DNA from 2 places in the Micromonospora sp. NPDC002575 genome. Region 2 is predicted to be linked to the other one. Evidence: riboswitches for the same ligand, from Rfam matches in the RefSeq annotation. Region 2 holds a riboswitch; the other holds the start of a gene.

Region 1 (11,496 bases), on a different contig from region 2:
GCCAGGTCGAGGGGATCGACCTGTACGGCAAGCGGTTCCTCGGCGACTATCCGCGCTACACGGCGGCCAGCGCGATCGCCGAGACCGCCGAGCGGCTCACCCCGGTCGAGCGGGAGCCGTCGCTGCGGCTGTTCCAGCTCACCCTCGGCGCGCTCAAGTCGCTCGCCCGGGGCGAGCACGCCACCACGCTGGTGCTCGACGCGTACCTGCTGCGGGGGATGGCCCTCGCCGGGTGGGCCCCCGCGCTGACGGCCTGCGCGGTCTGCGGCACCCCCGGGCGGCACCGGGCGTTCTCCGTGCCGGCCGGCGGCGCGGTCTGCCCGGACTGCCGGCCCCCCGGCGCGGCCCACCCGGCCCCGGCGACCGTCGACCTGATGTCCGCGCTCACCACCGGCGACTGGGTGCTCGCCGACGCCACCGAGACCGGCGTACGCCGGGAGTGCAGCGGCCTGGTCGCGGCGCACCTGCAGTGGCACCTGGAGCGCGCGCTACGCTCGCTGCCGCTGGTCGACCGGGGCGGCCCGACGGCCGGCGGTGCCGCCGCCGTGGACAGGGGGAAGATCGAGTGATCCGTTCGATGAGGGCCGGCCGGCGCGAGCCGGCACCACCGACTCCGCACCCGTCGGGCGCCCGGCCCCCGGCGCTGCCGGCCGACGCGCTGCCGAAGCACGTCGCGATCGTCATGGACGGCAACGGCCGGTGGGCCAAGGAGCGCGGGCTGCCCCGCACCAAGGGCCACGAGCAGGGCGAGCACAGCCTCTTCGACACCGTCGAGGGCGCGATCGAGCTGGGCATCCCCTACCTGTCGGCGTACGCGTTCTCCACGGAGAACTGGCGGCGCTCCCCGGACGAGGTCCGGTTCCTGATGGGCTTCAACCGGGACGTCATCCGCCGCCGCCGCGACCAGCTCGTCGACCTGGGCGTGCGGGTCGTCTGGTCGGGCCGCGCCGGCCGGCTGTGGAAGAGCGTCATCTCCGAGTTGCAGACCGCGGAGGAGATGTCCCGGGGCAACTCGACGCTGACGCTGCAGTTCTGCGTCAACTACGGCGGGCAGGCCGAGATCGCCGACGCCGCCGCCGCGATCGCCCGCGACGTGGCGGCCGGTCGGCTCGACCCGGGCAAGGTCACCGAGAAGACCGTGGCGAAGTACCTCTACCACCCCGAGGTCCCCGACGTGGACCTGTTCCTCCGTCCGTCCGGCGAGGAGCGGATCTCCAACTTCCTGCTCTGGCAGACCGCGTACGCGGAGCTGGTGTTCCTCGACACCCTCTGGCCCGACTTCGACCGCCGGCACCTGTGGTACGCGTGCGAGCTGTACGCCCAGCGGGACCGCCGGTTCGGCGGGGCGCTGCCGAACCCGGTCGCCCCGCCGCAGCCCTGACCGGCCCAGCCCTGACCGGCCCGCAGCCCTGACCGGCCCGTAGGGACGCTTAGCGGCGCGGCCGGTGGGGTACCACCTCCGGCGACGGACCCGACGGCGGAGGTGAACCCACATGATTCAGAAGCGAGTTGCCCAGTGGGCGGTCATGGCGGTCGCCGTGCCGCTGGCGGCGGCCGGCGCGCGCCGGCTCAGCCACACGTTGGAGGCCCGGCGCGGCCCGACCGGCGTGACCCGGCTGCTCACCAGGGGCGCCGACCTGCTGCGCCCGCAGCGGGCGAAGCGCCGCCGCCGCTTCTTCTGACCCGGCCGCATCCGCTGGCCCGGCCGATTCCGCGGGCCCGGCCGCTTCCGCTGGCCCGGCCGCGCCGGTGCCGCCCCCGAACCCCGGGGGCGGCACCGGCGCGGTGGCGTCGCGGCTCAGGCCTCCACTTCGGAGCGGCCCTCGGTGGCCCACAGGGTATGGAACGAGCCGTCCCGGTCCACCCGGCGGTAGGTGTGCGCGCCGAAGTTGTCCCGCAGCCCCTGCAACAGCGCGGCGGGCAGCCGCGCGGCGCGCAGCCCGTCGAAGTACGCCAGCGACGACGAGAACGCGGGCGTCGGCACCCCGGCCCGCGCCGCGTCGACGACGACCCGCCGCCAGCTCGGCACGCCCGCGCTGACCGCCTCGGCGAAGTACGGCGCGACCAGCAGCGACGGCAGCTCCGGCTCGGCGTCGTACGCCTCCTTGATGCGGTCCAGGAAGCGGGCCCGGATGATGCAGCCGCCCCGCCAGATCGTGGCGGTGCCGCCCAGGTCGATGTCCCAGTCGTACTCGCTGCTGCCGGCGCGGATGTGGTCGAAGCCCTGCGCGTACGCGACGATCTTGCTGGCCAGCAGCGCGCGCCGCACGTCCTCGACGAAGGTGTCGCGGTCCTCGACCTGCCACTTCTCCCCGGCGTCGCCGAAGGCGCGGCGGGCGGCCTCGCGCTGGCCGGCGTGCCCGGACAGCGACCGGGCGAACGTCGCCTCGGCGATGCCGGTGATCGGGATGCCCAGGTCGAGCGCGCTCTGCACCGTCCAGCGGCCGGTGCCCTTCTGCTCGGCCTGGTCGAGCACCACGTCCACGAAGGCCCGGCCGGTCGCCGCGTCGGTGTGCCCGAGGACCTCGGCGGTGATCTCGATGAGGAACGACTCCAGCTCGCCGGTGTTCCACTCCCGGAAGATCTCCGCGATCTCCGCCGGGCTCGCCGACAGCCCCGCCCGCAGCAGGTCGTACGCCTCGGCGATGAGCTGCATGTCGGCGTACTCGATGCCGTTGTGCACCATCTTGACGAAGTGGCCGGCGCCGTCGGGGCCGATGTGCCGGCAGCAGGACGTGCCGTCGACCTGCGCGGCGATCTTCTCGAACATCGGGCCGAGCTTCGCGTACGACTCGGCGGAGCCGCCCGGCATGATGCTGGGCCCGAGCAGCGCGCCCTCCTCGCCGCCGGAGACGCCGGTGCCGGAGAAGTGCAGCCCCTTGGCGCGCAGCGCCTCCTCCCGCCGCCGGGTGTCGGCGAAGTGGGCGTTGCCGCAGTCGACGATGATGTCGCCCTCGTCGAGCAGCGGCACCAGCTCGTCGATCACCGCGTCGGTCGGTGCGCCCGCCTTGACCATGATGATCACGGCGCGGGGGCGTTCCAGCGAGCCGACGAAGTCCGCCAGGGACTCGGACGGCACGAACGTCCCCTCGTCACCGTGCTCGGCGACCAGGCTGCGGGTCCGCTCCGGCGACCGGTTGTGCACCGCCACCGTGAACCCGTTCCGGGCCAGGTTGCGGGCCAGGTTCCGGCCCATCACCGCCAGCCCCGTCACGCCGATCTGCGCCGTCGCCTGTTGCGTCATCCGTACCCGCCACCTCTCGCGTCGCCTGTAGTGCTGCGACGGTATCGCGCCGCCCGCCGGGCCGGGACCGGTGGTCGACGCGGTGTCACAGTGTGGTGGCGTCCGCACCGCAGCCGCCGCCCTGACCTGCGGCTCAGCCGATCAGCGGGCGGAACGTGCCGAGCGCGACGCTGACCGCCAGCGCCGCCCCGGCCAGCGCCGCCGCCCCGGCCACCAGCAGCCCGTCGGCGGGGCCGAACCGCTGCCGCCGGGCCACCGTGCGGGGCGTGGCCGCGTCGAAGCCCCGGGCGTCCATCGCCACGGCCAGCCGGGTGCCCCGCCGGATCGCGCCGACCAGCAGCGCGAACGCGGTCGAGACGAACAGCCGCAGCCGGGCCACCGGATTGCGGCCGGCGTCCACCCCGCGCGCCCGCCGGGCCATGCTGATCATCTGCCACTCCTGGCCGAGCAGCGGCACCAGCCGGAACGCCGCCAGCGCGCCGATCGCGAAGCGGGCCGGGGCCTTCGCGTTCTGCACCAGCGCGTCGGCCAGGTCGGTCGGGTCGGTGGTGGCGAAGACGATCACGCCGGGCAGCGCCACCGCGAGCATGCGCAGGGCCAGCCCGAGCGCGGTCAGCAGCACCCCGCTGGTGACCGTCACCGGCCCCGCCTCGACGAGCGTCCGGCCGGTGCGCTCGGCGGCGAACAGGACCAGGGTCACCACGATGCCGGCGGCGCTGAGCAGCAGCGGGGCGGCCCGGCGGGCGAGCACCCCGTACCGGATGCCGAACAGCGGCAGCACGGCCAGCTCGACGCCGATGGCGACGGCCGGCGCCACCGGGTCGAGGGTGGCGAGCAGGGCGAACGAGAAGACCAGCGCGGCGGCGACCTTCGCCACGGGGTTGCGCCGGGCCAGCGGGGCGCCGGGCACGGCCACCGGCGCGATGCTGATCACGCCGCCACCGCCCGTCTCCCGCTCGCGCCGGTGCCCGTCACGCCGCCACCGCCGTCGCCTCGCGGGTCAGGGTGAGCCGCCGGTCGGCCAGGGCCGCCACGAAGTCCGCGTCGTGGGTGACGGCGACGACGCCGTGCCCGCCGTCGCGCAGCTCGGCGAACAGGTCCACCAGCTCCAGCCAGGTGCGCCGGTCCTGGCCGAAGGTGGGCTCGTCGCAGACCAGCAGGCGGGGCGCGGTGGCCAGGGCCGTCGCCACGCTCAGCCGCCGCGCCTCCCCACCCGAGAGGGTGTACGGGTTGGCGCGCGCCAGCCGCGTCAGGCGCAGCCGGTCCAGCAGCGCGTCGACGGTGGCCCGGACGGCGGCCTCGCCGTGGCCGGTGCGGCGCGGCCCGAGGGCCAACTCGTCGTAGACGGTGCCGGTGACGAACTGGTGCTCCGGGTCCTGGAAGACCGACCCGATCCGGCGGGCCAGGGCGGGCGCCCGCCACCGGTGCGGCGCGGTCGCGGCGTCCCGCCCGGCCAGCTCCCGGGTCGCCGCCACCCGCCCGGCCCCGGGCCGCAGCAGGCCGCCCAGCAGCAGCGCCAGGGTGGACTTGCCCGCCCCGTTCGGGCCGAGGACGGCGAGCGCCTCACCGGCGCGTACCGCCAGGTCGGTGGGGGCGAGGCGGGGCGGCAGGGCGGCCCCGTCGGCGGTGAGCAGCAGCTCGCCGGGGGGCGCGGTGGCGTGCCGGGGCGGCACCGTCCGGCCGGGCACCCAGACCCCCTCGGCGGCGAGCGCGTCGCCGTGCGCGGCGAAGACGGCCTCCGGCGGCCCGTCGGCGCGCACCCCGCCGCCCGGCTCCAGCACCACCACCCGGTCGACCAGCGGCAGCGCCTCGGCGACGCGGTGCTCGACCAGGACCAGCGTGGTGTCGGCGGTGACGGCGTCGGCCACGGCCCGGCGGACCAGCGCCGCCCCGGCCGGGTCGAGGTTGGCGGTCGGCTCGTCGAGCAGCAGCAGCCCCGGCCGCGGGGCGAGCGCCCCGGCCAGCGCGAGCCGCTGCTGTTCGCCGCCGGAGAGGGCGGCGGTCGGGCGGTCCCGGTGGTACGGGAAGCCGACCCGGCGCAGCGCCTCGTCCACCCGGGGCCAGATCTCACCGGCGGGCACGCCCCGGTTCTCCAGCCCGAACGCGACGTCGTCGCCGCAGCGGGCCATCACGAGCTGGCTCTCCGGGTCCTGGAAGACGATGCCGACCCGGTCCCGGTCGACGCGGGGGTCGACGCCGTCGACCTCGACGGTGCCCTCCTGTTCGCCCGAGTCGGCGGACAGCAGCCCGGCCAGCGCGGCCAGCAGCGTGCTCTTGCCCGCCCCGGAGGGCCCCAGCAGCAGCACCCGCTCGCCGACGTCGACGCGCAGGTCGACGCCCCGCACGGCCCAGGCCCGCCGCCCGGCATGCCGCCACCCGAACCCCCGCAACAAAACCCGCCCCGCCACCGGCCCCCCTCCTCCCCTCCCGCCCGGCATTCGGTGATCAAGAGGTTTGCGTCAGGAGAGCCCGCTCGGCTGACGCAAACCTCTTGATCAACACGTGGATCGGTCGCCGCTAGACGGGGGTGCGGGCGCGGGCGGCGGGGAAGCGGTCCAGGACGCCCGTGGTGAGCAGGGCGCGCAGGAGGCACCAGGCGCCCGCGCCCGCGATGACCGTGGCGCTGACCACGGTGAGCAGGGCGTACGGGAGGCGGTAGCCGGTCAGGTCGTACTTGGCGTTCCACACGAAGAAGTCGAACAAAGCGGCGCCGACGCCGGTGAGCGCCCCGGCGAGCAGCGCGGTCGGCAGCCGGAACGAGCGGTAGCGGAACGCGGCGAACGCCAGCTCCGCGCCGAGGCCCTGGACGATGCCCTGCGGGATCACCGTGCCGGCCCACTGGCTGCCCAGCAGGGCGGACAGCACGGCGGCGACGGTCTCGCAGTACAGGGCCGCGCCCGGCTTGCGGATCACCAGGCCGCCGAGCACGGCCGGCATCAGCCAGACGCCGTAGAGCAGGGTCTGCGCGGGCGGGAAGAACGCGAACGCCCCCTCGGTGGCGCTCCAGACCAGGCCCCAGGCCCAAAAGATGACGCCGAAGGCGACGGCGATCACCGAGGCGACCACGATGTCGATCGTGCGCCAGCGGTTGCTGTCGGTGTGGTTCATGGCGGCTCCCAGTCCTTGACGAACCAGGAGAAGACGCACGCCGCGTCCGGTGGCACCGGACGTCGACGCGGCTGGAGGTCGACCGAACTCCCTGCGCTGGCATTACCCAGATCAGGTTCGAGGGTCTGCGGGCGGTGCCCGCACTCTCAGCGCTGTGCGCTCCCCTGTCGGATGTGAAGTTGTCTCCCCGACGCTAACACCCGGGAAGATCACCGGGCAAAGTGATCTTTGCGCAGCTCACCGGGGAGCCTCCTCGGCATCCGGATACCGCCGTTTCGGCGTAGTCCATCGACCCGGCCCCCTGGGCGCGATAGTGTCGCGCCGCCGAACTATCCGCCCCGAGGGAGACAGACCGTGGCGTCGACGACCGACAGCTCCGCGCCGCCCGCCGGCCCCGACGGGCGGGCCCCGGCGACGGGGCCGGGCGGCGGGGGCAGGCCGGACGTACCGGCGGGGGAGGCGGCGTCGGGCGGGCCGCGACGGTCGGTCGGCGGCCGGCTCGGCTCGGTCGAGGTGCTGGCCGCGGTGCTGGTCCTGCTGGTCGTGTTCCGCGCGCCGCTGGCCGACGCGCTCTCCGCGCCCCGGTTGCAGACCTGGACGACGGTCTTCGTCTCGGTGCTGGTGCAGGCCGTGCCCTTCCTGGTCTTCGGGGTGCTGCTCTCGGCGGTGATCGCGGTCTTCGTGCCCCGCTCGTTCTGGGCCCGGGCGCTGCCCCGGCACCCGGCCCTCGCGGTGCCGGTGGCCAGCGTCGCCGGGGTGGTGCTGCCCGGCTGCGAGTGCGGCTCGGTGCCGATCGCCGGGTCGCTGATCCGGCGCGGCGTCACCCCGGCGGCGGCCCTGGCGTTCCTGCTCGCCGCCCCGGCGGTCAACCCGGTCGTGCTCGCCGCCACCGCCGTCGCCTTCCCGGGCGCGCCGGAGATGGTGCTCGGCCGGGCGGTGGCCAGCCTGGTCGTCGCCATGGTCATGGGGTGGCTCTGGCTGCGGCTCGGCCGCGCCGACTGGATCCGGCTGCCGCGCCGGCCCGAGTTCGACGGCGCGTCGCGGGGCGCGGCCTTCTGGGCGGCCGTGCGGCACGACGTCGTGCACGCCGGGGGCTTCCTGGTCGTCGGCGCGATGGCCGCCGCCAGCATCAACGTGCTGGTGCCGGAGCGCTGGCTGCAGACCCTCGCCGGCAACCCGGTGCTGTCGGTGCTCGCCCTGGCCGTGCTCGCCGTGCTGCTGTCCATCTGCTCGGAGGCCGACGCCTTCGTCGCGGCGTCGCTGTCGCAGTTCTCCCTCACCTCCCGCCTCGTCTTCCTGGTGGTCGGGCCGATGGTCGATCTCAAGCTGATCTCGATGCAGGCCGGCGTCTTCGGCCGGCGGTTCGCGTTCCGGTTCGCCCCGGCGACGTTCGTGGTCGCCGTCGGGGCGGCCAGCCTCGCCGGGGCGGTGCTGCTGTGAACCGGCAGGCGCAGGCCGTCGTCCTGCTGCTGCTCGGTGGCGCGGTGGTCCGGGCCAGCGTCACCGACCTCTACCTGCGCTACGTCAAGGAGGGGCTGCGGCCGTTCCTGATCGCCGCCGGGCTCGTGCTGGTCGCCGCCGCGGTCATGACCCTGTGGTACGACCTGCGCCCCGCCCCGCGCGGCGACGCCCGCCCGGCCGACGACGACGGGCCTGGGGCCGGGCCCGGCGGGCACCCGGCCGACGACGACGGGCACGGGCACGCCCACCACGGGCCGCGCGTCGGCTGGCTGCTCCTGCTGCCCGTGCTCGGGCTGCTGCTGGTCGCCCCGCCGGCCCTCGGCTCGTACACGGTGGGCCAGGCCGGCACCGCGCTCGCCGGCCAGCAGCAGTCGGACTACCCGCCGCTGCCGCCGGGCGACCCGGCCCCGGTCACCGTCCTCGACTACGCCTCGCGGGCGCTGTTCGAGCGGGGCGCGTCGATCGGCGAGCGGCGGGTCCGGCTCACCGGGTTCATCGCGCCGGGCCCCGACGGGCAGCCGATCCTGGCCCGCATGGTGCTCTCCTGCTGCGCCGCCGACGGCCGCCCCGTCAAGCTGGGGATGACCGGCGACGTGCCACACGGGCTGCCGCCCGACACCTGGGTCGAGGTCACCGGCCGCTACAGCGACCGGGTCGGGCGGGACCCGGTCAACGACGCCGAGATCCCCTACCTCGCCGTGGAGTCCTGGCGGGAGGTGCCCGCCCCGCGAAACCAGTACGAGTGAGCGGCCCCGCCCTGGGTAGGCTGCCGATCATGCGGGTCGACGCGCGAGGGCTGACGTTCGAGGCGCGCACGGGCGGGCCGGCCGACGGCGCGCCGGTGCTGCTGCTGCACGGCTTCCCCCAGCACAGCGGCGAGTGGGACGAGGTCACGCCGGCGCTGCACGCCGCTGGGCTGCGCACGTACGCGCTCGACCAGCGCGGCTACTCGCCCGGTGCCCGGCCGGCGGCCGTCGAGGCGTACCGCATTCCGGAGCTGGTCGCCGACGCGGCGGCGGTGCTCGACGCGCTGGGCGTCGACGCGGCCCACGTGGTCGGGCACGACTGGGGCGCGATCGTCGCCTGGGGACTGGCCGCCGCCCACCCCGACCGGGTGCGCACCCTCACCGCCGTGTCGGTCCCGCACCCCGCCGCGATGGCGCACGCGCTGGCCACCGACGCCCGGCAGAAGGCCCGCTCGTCGTACATCGCGCTGTTCCGCAAGCCGGGCACGGCCGAGAAGGTGCTGCTGGCGTTCCGGGCCGCCGCCCTGCGCCGGCTGCTCGGCGGCGTGGGCGACGCCGACCGGGTCGCCCGGTACGCCGACCCGATGCGCGAACCGGGCGCGCTGACCGCTGCCCTGAACTGGTATCGCGCGATGTCCGGGAAGGACCTCGCGGCGGTCGGGCCGGTGCCGACGCCGACCACGTACGTGTGGAGCGACCGGGACACGGCGGTCGGCCGGGCCGCCGCCGGGGCCTGCGCCGCCCACGTCACCGGCGACTACCGCATGGTCACGCTGGCCGGGGTGTCGCACTGGATCCCCGACGAGGCGCCCGGCCCGCTGGCCGAGGCGATCCTGGCCCGCGTGGCCACGGCCCGATGACGCCGACGCCGGCCGCCCGGCCGCACACCCGCGCCTCGCTCGCCGCGCAGCTTGCCGACCTGGGGGTACGATCCGGCGCGGTCGTGCTCGTGCACGCCGGGCTGAAGGCGCTCGGGTTCGTCTGCGGCGGCGCGCAGGCGGTGGCCCTCGCCCTGCGCGACGTGCTCGGCGAGCGGGGCACGATCGTGGTGCCCACCCACACGCCGGAGAACAGCGACCCGGCCGGGTGGCGCAATCCGCCGGTGCCGGCGCACTGGTGGCCGGTGATCCGGGCCGAGACGCCCGGCTTCGACCCGGCGGTCACCCCGAGCCGGTTCATGGGTGCGCTGGCCGAGACCGTCCGGTGCTGGCCGGGGGCCCGGCGCAGCGACCACCCGCAGGTCTCCTTCGCCGCCCTCGGGCCCGCCGCCGGGCGGGTCGTGGCCGGGCACCGGCTGGCCGGCATGCTCGGCGACGACTCGCCGCTGGGCCGGCTCTACGACGCCGACGCCGACGTGCTGCTGCTCGGTGTCGGCCACGACTCGAACACGTCGCTGCATCTGGCCGAATACCGGCAGCCCGCCCCGCCCACGCGGCGGGAGGGCGCGGCGGTGCGCACCCCGGACGGCGGCCGGCGCTGGGCGTGGTGGGACGACGTCGTGCTCGACGAGAGCGACTTCCCCCGGCTCGGGGCGGCGCTGGAGGCGACCGGCGCGGTGCGGGTCGGCCCGGTCGGCGACGGGACGGCGCGGCTGATGCGCCAGCGGGCGGCGGTCGACTTCGCGGTGGACTGGCTGACCCGCAATCGGGCAACGGTGGCCGGCGGCCGGACAAGGACCGACGGGACCGGCGAGACGCCGGACGAAAGCCGGGGGACGGAGGAGGCATGACGGTCAGCGCCGAGGACTACCTGGCGGTGGTGACGGAGACGATCGGCCGGGTGTCGGCCAGCCAGCGGGAGGCGGTGGGCCGCGCAGCCGACCTGATCGCCGACGCGCTGCGCGCCGACGGGGTGGTCCACGCGTTCGGCACGGGCCACTCCGAGGCCCTCGCCATGGAGATCGCCGGCCGGGCCGGTGGCCTGGTGCCGACCAACCGGATCGCGCTGCGCGACGTGGTGCTGCGCGGCGGGGCGTCGGCCGACGTCCTGGGCCCGCTGCTGGAGCGGGACCCGGAGGTGGCCCACCGCCTCTACGAGCTGGCCCCGGTCCACCCGTCCGACGTGTTCGTGGTGGCCTCCAACTCCGGCGTCAACGGGGCGATCGTGGAGTTCGCGGCGCTGGTGACCGGGCGGGGGCACCGGCTGATCGCCGTCACGTCGGCGCAGCACTCGGCGCGGATGGCCTCCCGGCACCCGTCGGGGCGCAAGCTGGCCGACTTCGCCGACGTGGTGCTGGACAACGGCGCCCCGTACGGCGATGCGGCCCTGCCGCTGCCCGGCGGCGGCGCGGTGGGCGCGGTCTCCTCGATCACGGCGGCCCTGCTCGCGCAGCAGGTTACGGTCGAGGTGGTGGCCCGGCTGCTCGCGGCGGGGGAGCGGCCCCCGGTCTACCTGTCGGCCAACATCGCCGGCGGCGACGCGCACAACGACGCCCTGGAGGCCCGGTACGCGGGCCGGATCCGCCGGGGTTCCTGACCGCTTCCGACCGGGCCCGACCGCGCCCCCGTCCAGGGCGGGCACGGGCGTGAACGGGTTTCGCCGCCGAGCCGATCGGGCAATGGCGATGCTGCCGGCGGACCGCACCCGCCGGCATTACCGTCGCTCCCGGAGGTAGCACGTGTCCAAGGAAACCGAGCGGCAGCGCTGGCAGCGCAACTTCGCCGACCTGCTCCAGGAGCTGCGGGTCGCGCAGACCGGTGTGCAGATCCTCTTCGCGTTCCTGCTGACGCTGCCGTTCAGCAACGGTTTCACCCGGACCAGCGACTTCCAGAAGGACGTCTACATCGTCGCGCTGCTGTCGGCCGCCGCCGCCACCGCGATGATCATCTCTCCGGTGGCCTTCCACCGGGCGCTGTTCCGGCAGGGACGCAAGCCGGAGCTGGTCCGCTTCGCCCACCGGATGGCCAGCGGCGGGCTCGGGTTCATGCTCGTCTCGAT
Region 2 (11,496 bases):
TCGGTCACCGTCAGGGTGGCGGTGAAGGTGCCCGGCACGGTGTACGTGTGGGTGGCGTCGAGGGTCGACGCCGTCTTGCCGTCGCCGAAGTCCCAGGCGTACGTCAGCGGGGTGTCGCCCTCGGCGTCGGTGGCCGTGCCGTCGAAGGTGACGGTGACCGGCGCGGTGCCGGTGGTCGGCGTCGCCGTGGCGCTGACCTGCGGCGGCGCGTTCTCGGTGACGCCGCGGCCGATGAAGTCCATCCAGTTGACGTTGAACAGCGAACCGGTGCCGCCGGCCGGGTCCTTGGCGAGGAAGTACAGCGTGCCCTCAGCCGGGCCGGTGACCGGGGCGGTCACGTCGACGAACTGCTGCCAGCCGCCGGTGTTCGGCACGTTGGCGGTCGCGACCAGCGGGCCGTCGACGGTGCCCGAGCGGACCTCGATCCGCCCGCCCTGGACGTCCGAGGCCGCCCGGAAGCGGATCGAGTCGATCCCGGTCAGGCTGGCCGGGGCGAGCGACCACCAGTCACCGTCCTCGATGAAGCCGATGTTCTGGTTGCCGCCGGCGGTGTCGGTGGTGGTCTCCTTCTGCACGCCCGGGTCGCCGCCGCCGGTGCTGCCGGGGGCCCGGCCGGTGGCGGTGAAGTACTCGGCCTGCTTGCGCTTGGGCTGGAGCTGCTCGATCGCCCGGCCGGTCAGCTCGCCGGCCCCGCCGGCGCCGCCCTTGTCGGTGTAGGTCGCCTCGAAGACGCCGAAGACGTTCGCCTCCGCGCCGTGGCCGGAGGCCAGCGAGGTCTGCACGGTGCCGGTGCAGCCGGTGTGCTGCTCCAGCGGGTGGGCGTGCTCGTCGTGGCCGAGCAGCACCTGGAGCTGGACCCGGTCACAGTCGATGGCGCCGTCCTCCGGGTCGGTCACCTTGATCGTGTACTTGACCTGGTCGCCCCACTCGAAGAAGCCGCCGTTCGGCGGGAACTCGATGGTCACCGTCGGTGCGGTGTTGCCGACCGTCACCGGCACGTTCGCCACGGCGGTACGACCCGCCGGGTTGGTGACGGTGAGCTGGGCGGTGTAGTCGCCGGCGGTGGCGTAGGTGTGCGTCGGGTTCGCCTCGGTGGAGGTCTGCCCGTCGCCGAACGTCCAGGAGTAGGTCAGCGTGCCGCCGTCGGGGTCGCGGGAACCGGCGCTGGAGAAGTTCACGGTCAGCGGCGCGGGCCCGGAGGTGGGGTCGGCGGTGGCCTGGGCGATCGGGGCCCGGGAACCGGCGGTGTAGTCGATCCGGTAGACCCCGGAGTTGTCGTTGTTGCCGCCGAAGCCGCTGCCCCACTCGATCAGGTAGAGCGCGCCGTCCGGCCCGAACTCGAAGTCCATCGGGCGGACCATGGTCATGCCGGTGAGCAGCTGGTTGATGTCGATCAGCGACTTGCCGTCCTGGCTGACCTGCATCGTGTACATCTTCGACTGGTTCCACTCACCGAGGAGCGCCTTGCCGTCGTAGTACGCCGGCCACTTGCGGTCCGAGGTGTTGTTGGGGTCGAACCGGTAGACCGGGCCGCCCATCGGGGCGCCGCCGCCGCCGATCTCGGGGAAGCGCGGGTCACCCGCGTAGCCGTAGTCCACGGTCGCCGGGATGGCCGGCGGCAGGTTGGTCAGGCCGGTGTTGTTCGGCGAGTCGTTCACCGGCGCGGCGCAGTCGAACTTCGCCCCGCTCGGCCCGTTCGGGAAGGTGTAGTCGTTGTACGCCTTGTTGTTGCCGGTGCAGTACGGCCAGCCGTAGTTGCCGGCGGTGGCGACGATGTTCCACTCCACCAGGCCCTCGGGGCCGCGGTTCGGGTTGGCCGCGTTGGCGTCCGGCCCGTAGTCGGCGACGTAGAGGGTGTCGGTCTTCAGGTCGACGCCGATCCGGAACGGGTTACGGAAGCCCATGCCGAAGATCTCGGGACGGGTCTTCGCGGTGCCCGGCGCGAACAGGTTCCCCGCGGGGATCGTGTAGGTGCCGTCGTCCTCGGGGTGGATCCGGATCACCTTGCCGCGCAGGTCGTTGGTGTTGCCGGCGCTGCGCTGCGCGTCGTAGTCCTGCCGGCCGGCCCGCTCGTCGATCGGCGTGAAGGCGCTCGACTCGAACGGGTTGGTGTTGTCACCGGTGGCCAGGTACAGGTTGCCCTTCGAGTCGAAGGTCATGCTGCCGCCCGCGTGGCAGCAGGTGTTGCGCTGCGTGTCGACCTGAAGGACGACCTTCTCGGTGGCCTTGTCGATGGCGTCACCGTTGACGGTGAACCGGGACAGGTAGTTGCGGGGGCCGCCACCGGCCGGCGCGTAGTACAGGTAGATCCACTTGTTGGTGGCGAACTTCGGGTCGAGGCGGAGGCCGAGCAGGCCGTCCTCGTTGCCGGTGAAGACGTCCAGCTTGGTCGCGGTGACCGTGTTGCCGGTGTCCGGCTTGATGATCTGCACCCGGCCGTCACGCTCGGCGTAGAACACCCGACCGTCCGGAGCGATGTCCAGCTCCATCGGGTTGTTGGTGTTGCTGTCCAGCGTCACCTTGTCGAAGTTCGAGGTCTTCGAGGCGCCGCAGTCGGCCTTCTCCACGCCCGCGGCGGTGCGGATGCCGCCGAGCAGGTGGGCGAGGAACTCGGGCTCCTGGTACGACTGCTGGGTGTGGCCGCCACCGGTGTACCAGGCCCGGCCGCCGTCGTAGTCCTGGCACCAGGCGGTGGGGTGGTCGGCGCCCATCGCGCCGCTGCCCGGGGTGTAGGACTTCTCGTCCAGGCTCGCCAGGACGTGCACGTTGGAGCGCGGGTTGGTCCGGAAGTTGTACCACTCGTCGAACCGGGACCACTTGTCCGGCAGCGTGGCCGTGGACGGGTGGGCGTGGTCCTCGACCTTGACGGTGGCCTGCTGGTTGGCCGGGTGGTTGTTGAAGTACGCGCCGACCAGCTTGCCGTACCAGGGCCAGTCGTACTCGGTGTCCGAGGCGGCGTGGACGCCGGCGTAGCCGCCGCCGGCCTTGATGTAGCGCTCGAACGCGGCCTGCTGGTCGGCGTTGAGGACGTCACCGGTGGTCGACAGCCAGATCACGGCCTGGTACTTCGCGAGGTTGGCGTCGTTGAACGCGGCGCCGTCCTCGGTCGTGTCGACGGTGAAGCCGTTGTCGACGCCGAGCTTCTTGATCGCGGCGATGCCGGCCGGGATCGCGTCGTGCCGGAAGGCGGCGGTCTTGGAGAAGACGAGCACCGAGAACGGGTCGGTGGCGGCGGCCGCCACGGGGGCCGCCGCCAGGGGCGCCGCCTGCGCGGCGGCCGGTGCGGCCTGGGCGGGGGTGCCGGCGACCAGGCCGGTGGCGACGAGGGACAGGCTGAGAAGTGAGGAACTGAGGATGCCGCGAGGTATGCGGCGGCGGCGGGATGGAGACACTCCATGCTCCTTTTGTCCGAGCTGGACAGTGGTGGGCTCGGGGACGACTTCGCCGCAGACCGTCCCCGGTCGGTGCGGTGCCGGGCCAGACCAGGGCCCAGGCACCTGTAACGTCGGTGCGGGCCCAGGCCCGCACCTGTCGGACCGGCACGCGAGGGGGTCGCGTGCCGCTGGTCGGTGCGCGGCCACGCCAGGGCCGTTCACCGGTCGGATCGGGGTGCGCGACCACGCCAGGGCCGCGTACCGGTAGGTCGGTGCGGGCCACGCCGAGGCCGCGCGCCGAAATATGTCGATCGGTTGAACAAATTAGCGCCGCTGGAATCGTTTCCGGCAAGGCGTCGGCGTGTAACGATTCGGTATCGGCGCTCGGCCTATCCGGCGCATGCGGAGAAATGGGGAGAAGCGGATCGCTGGCCGGTGGATCGTGGTCTGGACCACCGGTCGGATCCCTTGGCGGATCGACCGATCCGTCGTACGGTGACACGGAAGTAACCCACGGGAGCCCGGTGGACCGGGCTGAGAGGGGGGCTGGAGCCCCCGACCGTCGAACCTGATCCGGGTAATGCCGGCGCAGGGAGGAGAGTTGCCGTGCCGTCCCTTGGGCGACTGCATCTGATCACCGACACCCGGCCGGGGCGGGACCCGCTCGCCGTAATGCGCGCCGCCCTGCCGGTGGCCCGCGCCGAGCTGGTCGTCCAGGTGCGCGTCACCGACGACGCCACCGACCGCGAGGCGTACGACCTGGCCCGGCGGGCGGTCGCCCTGTGCGCCCCGTACGGGGCGATGTGCCTGGTCAACGACCGGCTGCACGTGGCGCTCGCGGTCGGCGCCGCCGGCGGCCACGTCGGCGCGGACGACCTGCCGGTCGCGGCGGCCCGCCGGGTCCTCGGCCCCACCGCCGTGCTCGGCGCGACCGCCCGGGCACCGGGGCCGGCCGCCGAGGCGGTGGCCGGCGGGGCCAGCTACCTCGGCGTCGGCCCCTGCCACGCCACCGACACCAAGGCGGGCCTGCCCGACCCGATCGGCCCCGCCGGGGTACGCGCCGTGGCCGCGGCCGTGGCCGTGCCGGTGATCGCCATCGGCGGGGTGACCGCCGCGGCGGTCCCGGCGCTGCGCGCCGCCGGGGCGTACGGGGTGGCGGTGGTCGGGGCGCTCTCCACCGCCGCCGATCCGGCGCGGGCCACCGCCGACCTGCTCGGGGCGCTGACATGCTGACCGGGGGCGGCGCGCTGGGCGGGGGCGGCGCGCTGGGCGGGGGCGGCGTGTTAGGAGGGGGCCCTTCCTATGCAGAAAGCGTTAACAGGGGGCCCTTCCTTACCGACGTGGCGGTAGTGGGGGGTGGGGCCGTCGGGCTGGCGGTGGCGTGGCGGTGCGCGGCGCGCGGGCTGCGCGTCGCCGTGCACGACCCGGCCCCCGGCTCGGGCGCGTCCCACGCCGCCGCCGGGATGCTGTCGCCGGTCGCCGAGTCCTACTTCGGCGAGCGGGAGCTGACCGCCCTGCTGGTCGCCTCGGCCGCCCGCTGGCCCGCGTTCGCCGCCGAGCTGACCGCCGCCAGCGGCGTCGACCTCGGGTACCGCACCGAGGGCACCCTCGTCGTCGGGCTCACCGGCGACGACCTGGCGCAGGCGCAGCGGCTGTGGTCGTACCAGCGGGAGCTCGGGCTGCCCATCAGCCCGTTGCGCCCGTCGGAACTGCGCGACCGCGAACCGGCGCTCGCCACCCGGGTACGCGGCGGCGCGATCGCCCCCGGCGACCACCAGGTCGACCCGCGACGGCTGGTCACGGCGCTGCGCACCGCCGCCGAGCGGGCCGGCGTGACCCTCGTCGCCGGCGGGGTGCGGGCGCTGTCCGACCTGGACGCCCGGGTCACCGTCGTCGCCGCCGGCTGCGGGGCCGCCGCCCTCACCGGGCTGCCGGTCCGGCCGGTCAAGGGCCAGATCCTGCGGCTGCGCGCGCCCGACGGCGGCCCGCCGGGCTTCCGGCACGTCATCCGGGGGTACGCCGACGGCGAACCCGTCTACCTGGTGCCCCGCTCCAGCGGGGAGGTGGTGGTCGGCGCGACCGTCGAGGAACGCGCCGACACCGACGTGACCGCCGGGGCGGTGCTGCGGCTGCTCCGCGCCGCCGTGGACCTCGTCCCCGAGCTGGCCGAGTACGACCTGGTCGAGGCGACCGCCGGGCTGCGCCCCGGCACCCCCGACAATCGGCCGATCATCGGGCCGCTGCCCGGCCGGCCCGGCGTGCTCGCCGCCACCGGCCACCACCGGCACGGCATCGTGCTCACCCCGGTCACCGCCGACCTCGTCACCGAGCTGATCGTCACCGAGCCGACGGGCCCAGCGGCGGCGGACCCGCTGCTCGCCCCCTTCACCGCCGAGCGGTTCGCCGGCCAGCGCCGGCCCGGCTGACCGCCGCCGACCCGACCGACCCGCGCCACCGACCCGCGCCACCGACCCGCGCCACCGGTCCGACCGATCGCGTCCGGCCCGGCCCGGCGCGTCCGGCCCGGCGCCCCGTCCCCGGTGGCGGGCGCAGGGCGCATCCGAGGAGGAACACGCACATGGAACTGACGGTGAACGGCGTCGGGCGTACGCTGCCCGCCGGCGCGACCGTGGCCGACCTGGTCGGCCTGGTCACGGATCAGCGGCGCGGCCTCGCCGTCGCGGTCAACGGCGAGGTGGTGCCGCGCGGCGGCTGGCCGGCGACGGTGCTGCGCGACGGCGACCGCGTCGAGGTGCTCAGCGCCGCCCAGGGCGGGTGACGGCATGTCCCACGAGAACACCCCGTTCGAGCTGGGCGGCGTGACGTTCCGGTCCCGGCTGATCCTCGGCACCGGCGGCGCGGCCAGCCTGCACGCGCTGGAGCAGGCGATCCGGGCGTCCGGCACCGAGCTGGTGACGCTCGCGCTGCGCCGCGTCGACACCGCCCCCGCCATGGGCGGCGGGCTGCTGGACCTGCTGGAGCGGTGCGGGGTGCGGCTGCTGCCGAACACGGCCGGCTGCTACACGGCCGGCGAGGCAGTGAAGGTGGCCCACCTGGCCCGCGAGGCGTTCGCCACCCACTGGGTGAAGCTGGAGGTGATCGGCGACGAGCGCACGCTGCTGCCCGACGGGGTGGAGCTGCTGCGCGCCGCCGAGACCCTGGTCGCGGACGGCTTCACCGTGCTGCCGTACACCTCGGACGACCCGATCCTGGCCCGGCGGCTCGCCGACGTCGGCTGCGCGGCGGTGATGCCGGCGGGCGCGCCGATCGGCTCCGGCCTGGGCGTGAACAACCCGCACCACATCCGCCTGATCCGGCAGAGCGTCGACGTGCCGGTGATCCTCGACGCGGGGATCGGCACCGCGTCCGACGCGGCGCTCGCCATGGAGCTGGGCTGCGACGCCGTGCTGCTGGCCAGCGCCGTCACCCGGGCCGCCGACCCGGTCGCGATGGCCACCGCGATGAGGTACGCGGTCGAGGCGGGCCGCCTCGCGGCCGGGGCGGGCCGCATCCCGCGCCGCTTCCACGCCCTGCCCTCCACCCCCGACGAGGGAAGGCCGGCCCTGTGACCCCGCCCCCCGCCCCGCCTTCTGCGGATCTTGGAAAACTCCTGCCCCTGGAGGGGCCGGAATCTTCCAAGATCTCGGCAACCGCTCCCGGCGGCGTCGTGATGCTCACCGATCGGCGGGTGCTCCCGCCCGGGGCGCTCGCGCGGGTGGTGGCGGGCGCCGTCGCCGGGGGAGTGCGCTGGGTGGTGCTGCGGGAGAAGGACCTGCCCCGCGCCGAGCGGGCCGCGCTCGCCGCCGAGCTGCGCCCGATCCTCGCCGAGGCCGGCGGCACCCTGGTCGTGGCGGGCCCCGACCCGCTCGGCGGCGACGCCGTGCACCTCCCGGCCGCCGGCCCGTACCCGCCACCGCGCCCCACCCCGGCCGACCACGCCCCCGCCGACTCGGTCGACCGCCCCGGCCCCGCCGATCGCCCTGGCCTCGCCGGCCGCCCCGACCCCGCCGGTCAGCTCCGCCCGTGGCTCGTCGGCCGGTCCTGCCACGACGCGGCCGAGCTGGCGGGGCTGACCACCGAGGACTACGCGACCCTCTCGCCGGTGTACCCGAGCAGGTCGAAGCCCGGCTACGGCCCGCCCCTGGGGCCGCGGCGGCTCGGCGAGCTGATCCGGTTCAGCCCCGTGCCGGTCCTCGCCCTCGGCGGCATCGAGACCCCGGACCAGGTGCGCGCCTGCGTCGAGGCGGGGGCGGCGGGCGTGGCGGTGCAGGGCGCGATCATGCGCGCCAAGGACCCGGCCGAGGCAGCCGCCGAGCTGACGGCCGCCTGGGCTGAGGCCCGCAGCCGCCACCCTCGGGCGGAGGCCGAGCGCACGGGGCTGCGGCCGACCGTGCCCACGCAGGGATCAAGCCTGACCGCCCGGAGTGGGCACGGTCGGCCGCAGCCCCCCACCGCAACCACCGCCGCAGTCCCGGCCGCACCCACCGCCGCACCCGCCGACCGTCGAGCGAACGGGGCGACCAGGTGACCCCGACGACCGTGCTCACCATCGCCGGCTCCGACTCCGGCGGCGGCGCCGGCATCCAGGCCGACCTCAAGGTCTTCGCGGCGCTCGGCGCGTACGGCACCAGCGTCCTCACCGCCGTCACCGCCCAGAACACCCGGGGCGTGGACGCCGTCCTGCCGCTGCCGCCGCGCACCGTCACCGAGCAGCTCGACAGCGTGCTCGGTGACTTCCGGGTGCGGGCGGTGAAGACCGGCATGCTCGGCGTCCCGGCCGTCGCCGACGCGGTCGCCGACGCCGCGCGGGCGGGACGCCTGCCGCACCTCGTCGTCGACCCGGTGCTCGTCGCCACCAGCGGGCACCGGCTCGGCGTGGTCGAGGCGGTCGAGCGGCTGCTGCCGTACGCCGAGGTGGCGACGCCGAACTGCGCGGAGGCCGCCGCCCTCACCGGACGCCCGGTGACCACGGTCGAGGAGATGGTGGCCGCCGCCGAGGCCCTCGCCGCCGGCGGCCCGGCGCACGTGGTGGTGACCGGCGGCGACATGGACGCGGCGGGCGAGTCGGTGGACGTGCTGGTCGGCGGCGGGTCGACCACGCTGCTGCGCGCGCCCCGGGTGCGCACCCGGCACAGCCACGGCACCGGCTGCTCGTTCTCGGCGGCGATCGCCGTGCGGCTGGCGGCCGGGGACCCGGTGCCGGCGGCGGTCGCCACCGCCAAGGAGTACGTCACCCGCGCGCTGACCGGCGCGCGGGACTGGGAACTGGGCGCGGGACGCGGCCCGCTGGACCACTTCGGCTGGTCCTGACCACCACCTGGGAGGCAGTCATGCAGGCACGACGCAAGGTCTACGTCGAGGGGGCCCGGCCGGACGTCCGGGTGCCGTTCGCCGAGGTCGATCTGACCGGCGACAATCCGCCGGTCCGGCTCTACGACACCTCCGGCCCCGGCTCCGACCCGCAGGTGGGGCTGCCGCCGCTGCGCGGGCCGTGGATCGCCGAGCGCGGCGACGTCGCGCCCGTGCGGGGGGCGGGCACCCCGCTCGCGGGCGCGGACGGGAAGCGGCCGACGCAGCTCGCGTACGCGCGGGCCGGGGTCGTCACCCCGGAGATGGAGTTCGTGGCGATCCGGGAGGGGATGGCCCCGGAGTTCGTCCGCGACGAGATCGCGGCCGGCCGGGCGGTGCTGCCGCTGAACGTCAACCACCCGGAGTGCGAGCCGGCGATCATCGGCAGGGCGTTCCTGGTGAAGGTCAACGCCAACATCGGCACCTCGGCGGTCACCTCGTCGGTCGCCGAGGAGGTGGAGAAGCTGACCTGGGCCACCCGGTGGGGCGCGGACACCGTGATGGACCTGTCCACGGGCAAGCGGATCCACGAGACCCGCGAGGCGATCGTGCGCAACTCGCCGGTGCCGATCGGGACGGTGCCGATCTACCAGGCCCTGGAGAAGGTCGGCGGCGACCCGGTGAAGCTGAGCTGGGAGGTGTTCCGCGAGACGGTGATCGAGCAGGCCGAGCAGGGCGTCGACTACATGACGGTGCACGCCGGGGTGCTGCTGCCGTACGTGCCGCTGGCCGTGGACCGGGTGACCGGGATCGTCTCCCGGGGCGGGTCGATCATGGCGGCCTGGTGCCTGGCGCACCACGAGGAGAACTTCCTCTACACCAACTTCCGCGAGCTGTGTGCGCTGCTCGCGCGGTACGACGTGACGTTCTCCCTCGGCGACGGGCTGCGCCCCGGCTCCATCGCCGACGCCAACGACGAGGCGCAGTTCGCCGAGCTGCGCACCCTCGGCGAGCTGACGAGGATCGCCTGGGAGCACGACGTGCAGGTGATGATCGAGGGCCCCGGGCACGTGCCGATGCACAAGATCAAGGAGAACGTGGACCTCCAGCAGGAGTGGTGCCACGAGGCACCGTTCTACACCCTCGGCCCGCTGACCACGGACATCGCCCCCGCGTACGACCACATCACGTCGGCGATCGGCGCGGCGATGATCGGCATGTTCGGCACCGCGATGCTCTGCTACGTCACGCCGAAGGAGCACCTGGGCCTGCCCGACCGGGACGACGTGAAGGCCGGCGTGATCGCGTACAAGATCGCGGCGCACGCGGCGGACCTGGCCAAGGGCCACCCCGGCGCGCAGGCGTGGGACGACGCGCTGTCGAAGGCGCGGTTCGAGTTCCGCTGGGAAGACCAGTTCAACCTCTCGCTGGACCCGGAGACGGCGCGGTCGTACCACGACGCGACCCTGCCGGCCGAGCCGGCGAAGACGGCCCACTTCTGCTCGATGTGTGGCCCGAAGTTCTGCTCCATGAAGATCACCCAGGAGCTGAAGGAGTACGCGGCGCGCGGCATGAAGGACAAGTCGGAGGAGTTCGTCTCCTCGGGCGGCCGGGTGTACCTGCCGCTGGCCTGACCTTGGCCCGCCCGCCCGGCCGGGCTGGCCTTGCCTGCGCCCGGAGCCATGTCGGCGACGTGCGGGTGTCCCGCCGGGGCTGACCCCGCCACGGCGCCGACATGGCGGTGGGGTCAGTCCCGGTGGTGCCGGCCGGAGGGGCGCAGCGAGCGCCGGCCGGCGTCCTCCGACCCGCCGTCCTCGCCCGACACGGGGCGGGCGAGGCCGGTGACCCAGTCGACGTACTCCTCGTCCTGCGCCGGCAGCTGTTCCGGGTCGCGGCGGTCGTCCCGCTCGGCCGCCGCGTCCACGTCGTCGGCCGCGCGCGTCCGGCCGCGGCGGAACAGGGGCCGCAGGAGGCGGGACCGACGGGCGACCGCGTCCTCCGGGGGCGTACCGGGCGTCGCCGGGTCCCCGGGCTCGCCGCCGGGGGCGGCACCGGGCTCGCCGGCCGGGGCCGGGCCTGTCCCGGCGGCGGGGGCCGGCCCGGTCGTCACGCCTGCGGTCGGCCGCGGCTCGCCCGGCCCGCGGTGCGGGGGCTGTGTACCGCCCGCAACGGCGTGGCCCTCGGCTGCGGGTGGAACGGCCCGCCGGGTGGCGTTGCCGAAGGCGTCCCAGCTTCCCGCCCGGTCGAGGTCGGGCAGGGGCAGCCGAGGGCGGGGTCGCGGGGCCGGCTCGGTCGCCTGGCCGGTCCCGGCCGCGTCGGCGGTGGTCCCGGGGGTGTCGGCGGTGGATCCGGCCGCGTCGGCGGTGGTCCCGGCGGTGTCGGCGGTGGTCCCCGCCGCCGTGTCGGTGGTCCCGGCCGCGGGCGTTCCGGAGGCCATCGGCCACTCCCAGTGCGCGGGGGGCGCGCCGGCCGGACCGTCGGCCCCGGCCCGGTCCCGGGCGCCGTCGCCGCCGCTGCGGGGGGCGTCGCCGCGGGTGGGTGCGTCGTCGGTGCGGTCGTCCGGCAGCGGGTCGCCGACGGTCGCCGGGACCCGGCGGGCCGTGGCCGCGTCCGGGTGGTCGGCCGGGTCGTCGGCGTCGCCGGTCACCGGTGGGGTGGGCCCGGTCGGCAGCGGCCGGAGGATGTCCGTCGGCTCGATCGCGGACTGGCTGCCGCCCACAGGGGGCGTGCCGGGCAGGCCGGTGCCGCGCCCCCTGGTCAGGCCGGCGGCGCGCAGCCCGGACAGGGCCGCGCGGAGCGTGCCGGACGGGCCGGCGCTGAACGCCTCCGGCGG

What was found. A riboswitch is a leader RNA that binds a small molecule or an ion and turns the genes downstream of it on or off. The one in region 2 is predicted to bind thiamine pyrophosphate.
Region 1: it holds a riboswitch for thiamine pyrophosphate, as region 2 does, so the genes downstream of both, ACFYWL_RS27375 (ECF transporter S component) here and ACFYWL_RS01100 (thiamine phosphate synthase) in region 2, are expected to answer to the same signal.

The regions. Positions count from the first base shown of each region.
Region 1 covers NZ_JBIARA010000024.1:73,498-84,993, forward strand. The annotation lists gene recO (DNA repair protein RecO) at 1-569, shown strand, start outside; gene ACFYWL_RS27350 (isoprenyl transferase) at 578-1,381, shown strand; gene ACFYWL_RS27355 (hypothetical protein) at 1,494-1,682, shown strand; gene gndA (NADP-dependent phosphogluconate dehydrogenase) at 1,799-3,244, opposite strand; gene ACFYWL_RS27365 (energy-coupling factor transporter transmembrane component T family protein) at 3,378-4,178, opposite strand; gene ACFYWL_RS27370 (ABC transporter ATP-binding protein) at 4,216-5,652, opposite strand; gene ACFYWL_RS27375 (ECF transporter S component) at 5,762-6,352, opposite strand; TPP riboswitch at 6,423-6,528, opposite strand; gene ACFYWL_RS27380 (permease) at 6,707-7,792, shown strand; gene ACFYWL_RS27385 (TIGR03943 family putative permease subunit) at 7,789-8,559, shown strand; gene ACFYWL_RS27390 (alpha/beta fold hydrolase) at 8,589-9,419, shown strand; gene ACFYWL_RS27395 (aminoglycoside N(3)-acetyltransferase) at 9,416-10,288, shown strand; gene ACFYWL_RS27400 (sugar isomerase domain-containing protein) at 10,285-11,034, shown strand; gene ACFYWL_RS27405 (DUF6328 family protein) at 11,177-11,496, shown strand, end outside.
Region 2 covers NZ_JBIARA010000001.1:237,513-249,008, reverse strand. The annotation lists gene ACFYWL_RS01105 (ThuA domain-containing protein) at 1-3,392, opposite strand, end outside; TPP riboswitch at 3,879-3,986, shown strand; gene ACFYWL_RS01100 (thiamine phosphate synthase) at 3,981-4,607, shown strand; gene thiO (glycine oxidase ThiO) at 4,655-5,800, shown strand; gene thiS (sulfur carrier protein ThiS) at 5,953-6,153, shown strand; gene ACFYWL_RS01085 (thiazole synthase) at 6,158-6,943, shown strand; gene ACFYWL_RS01080 (thiamine phosphate synthase) at 7,045-7,902, shown strand; gene thiD (bifunctional hydroxymethylpyrimidine kinase/phosphomethylpyrimidine kinase) at 7,899-8,684, shown strand; gene thiC (phosphomethylpyrimidine synthase ThiC) at 8,705-10,297, shown strand; gene ACFYWL_RS01065 (hypothetical protein) at 10,411-11,496, opposite strand, start outside.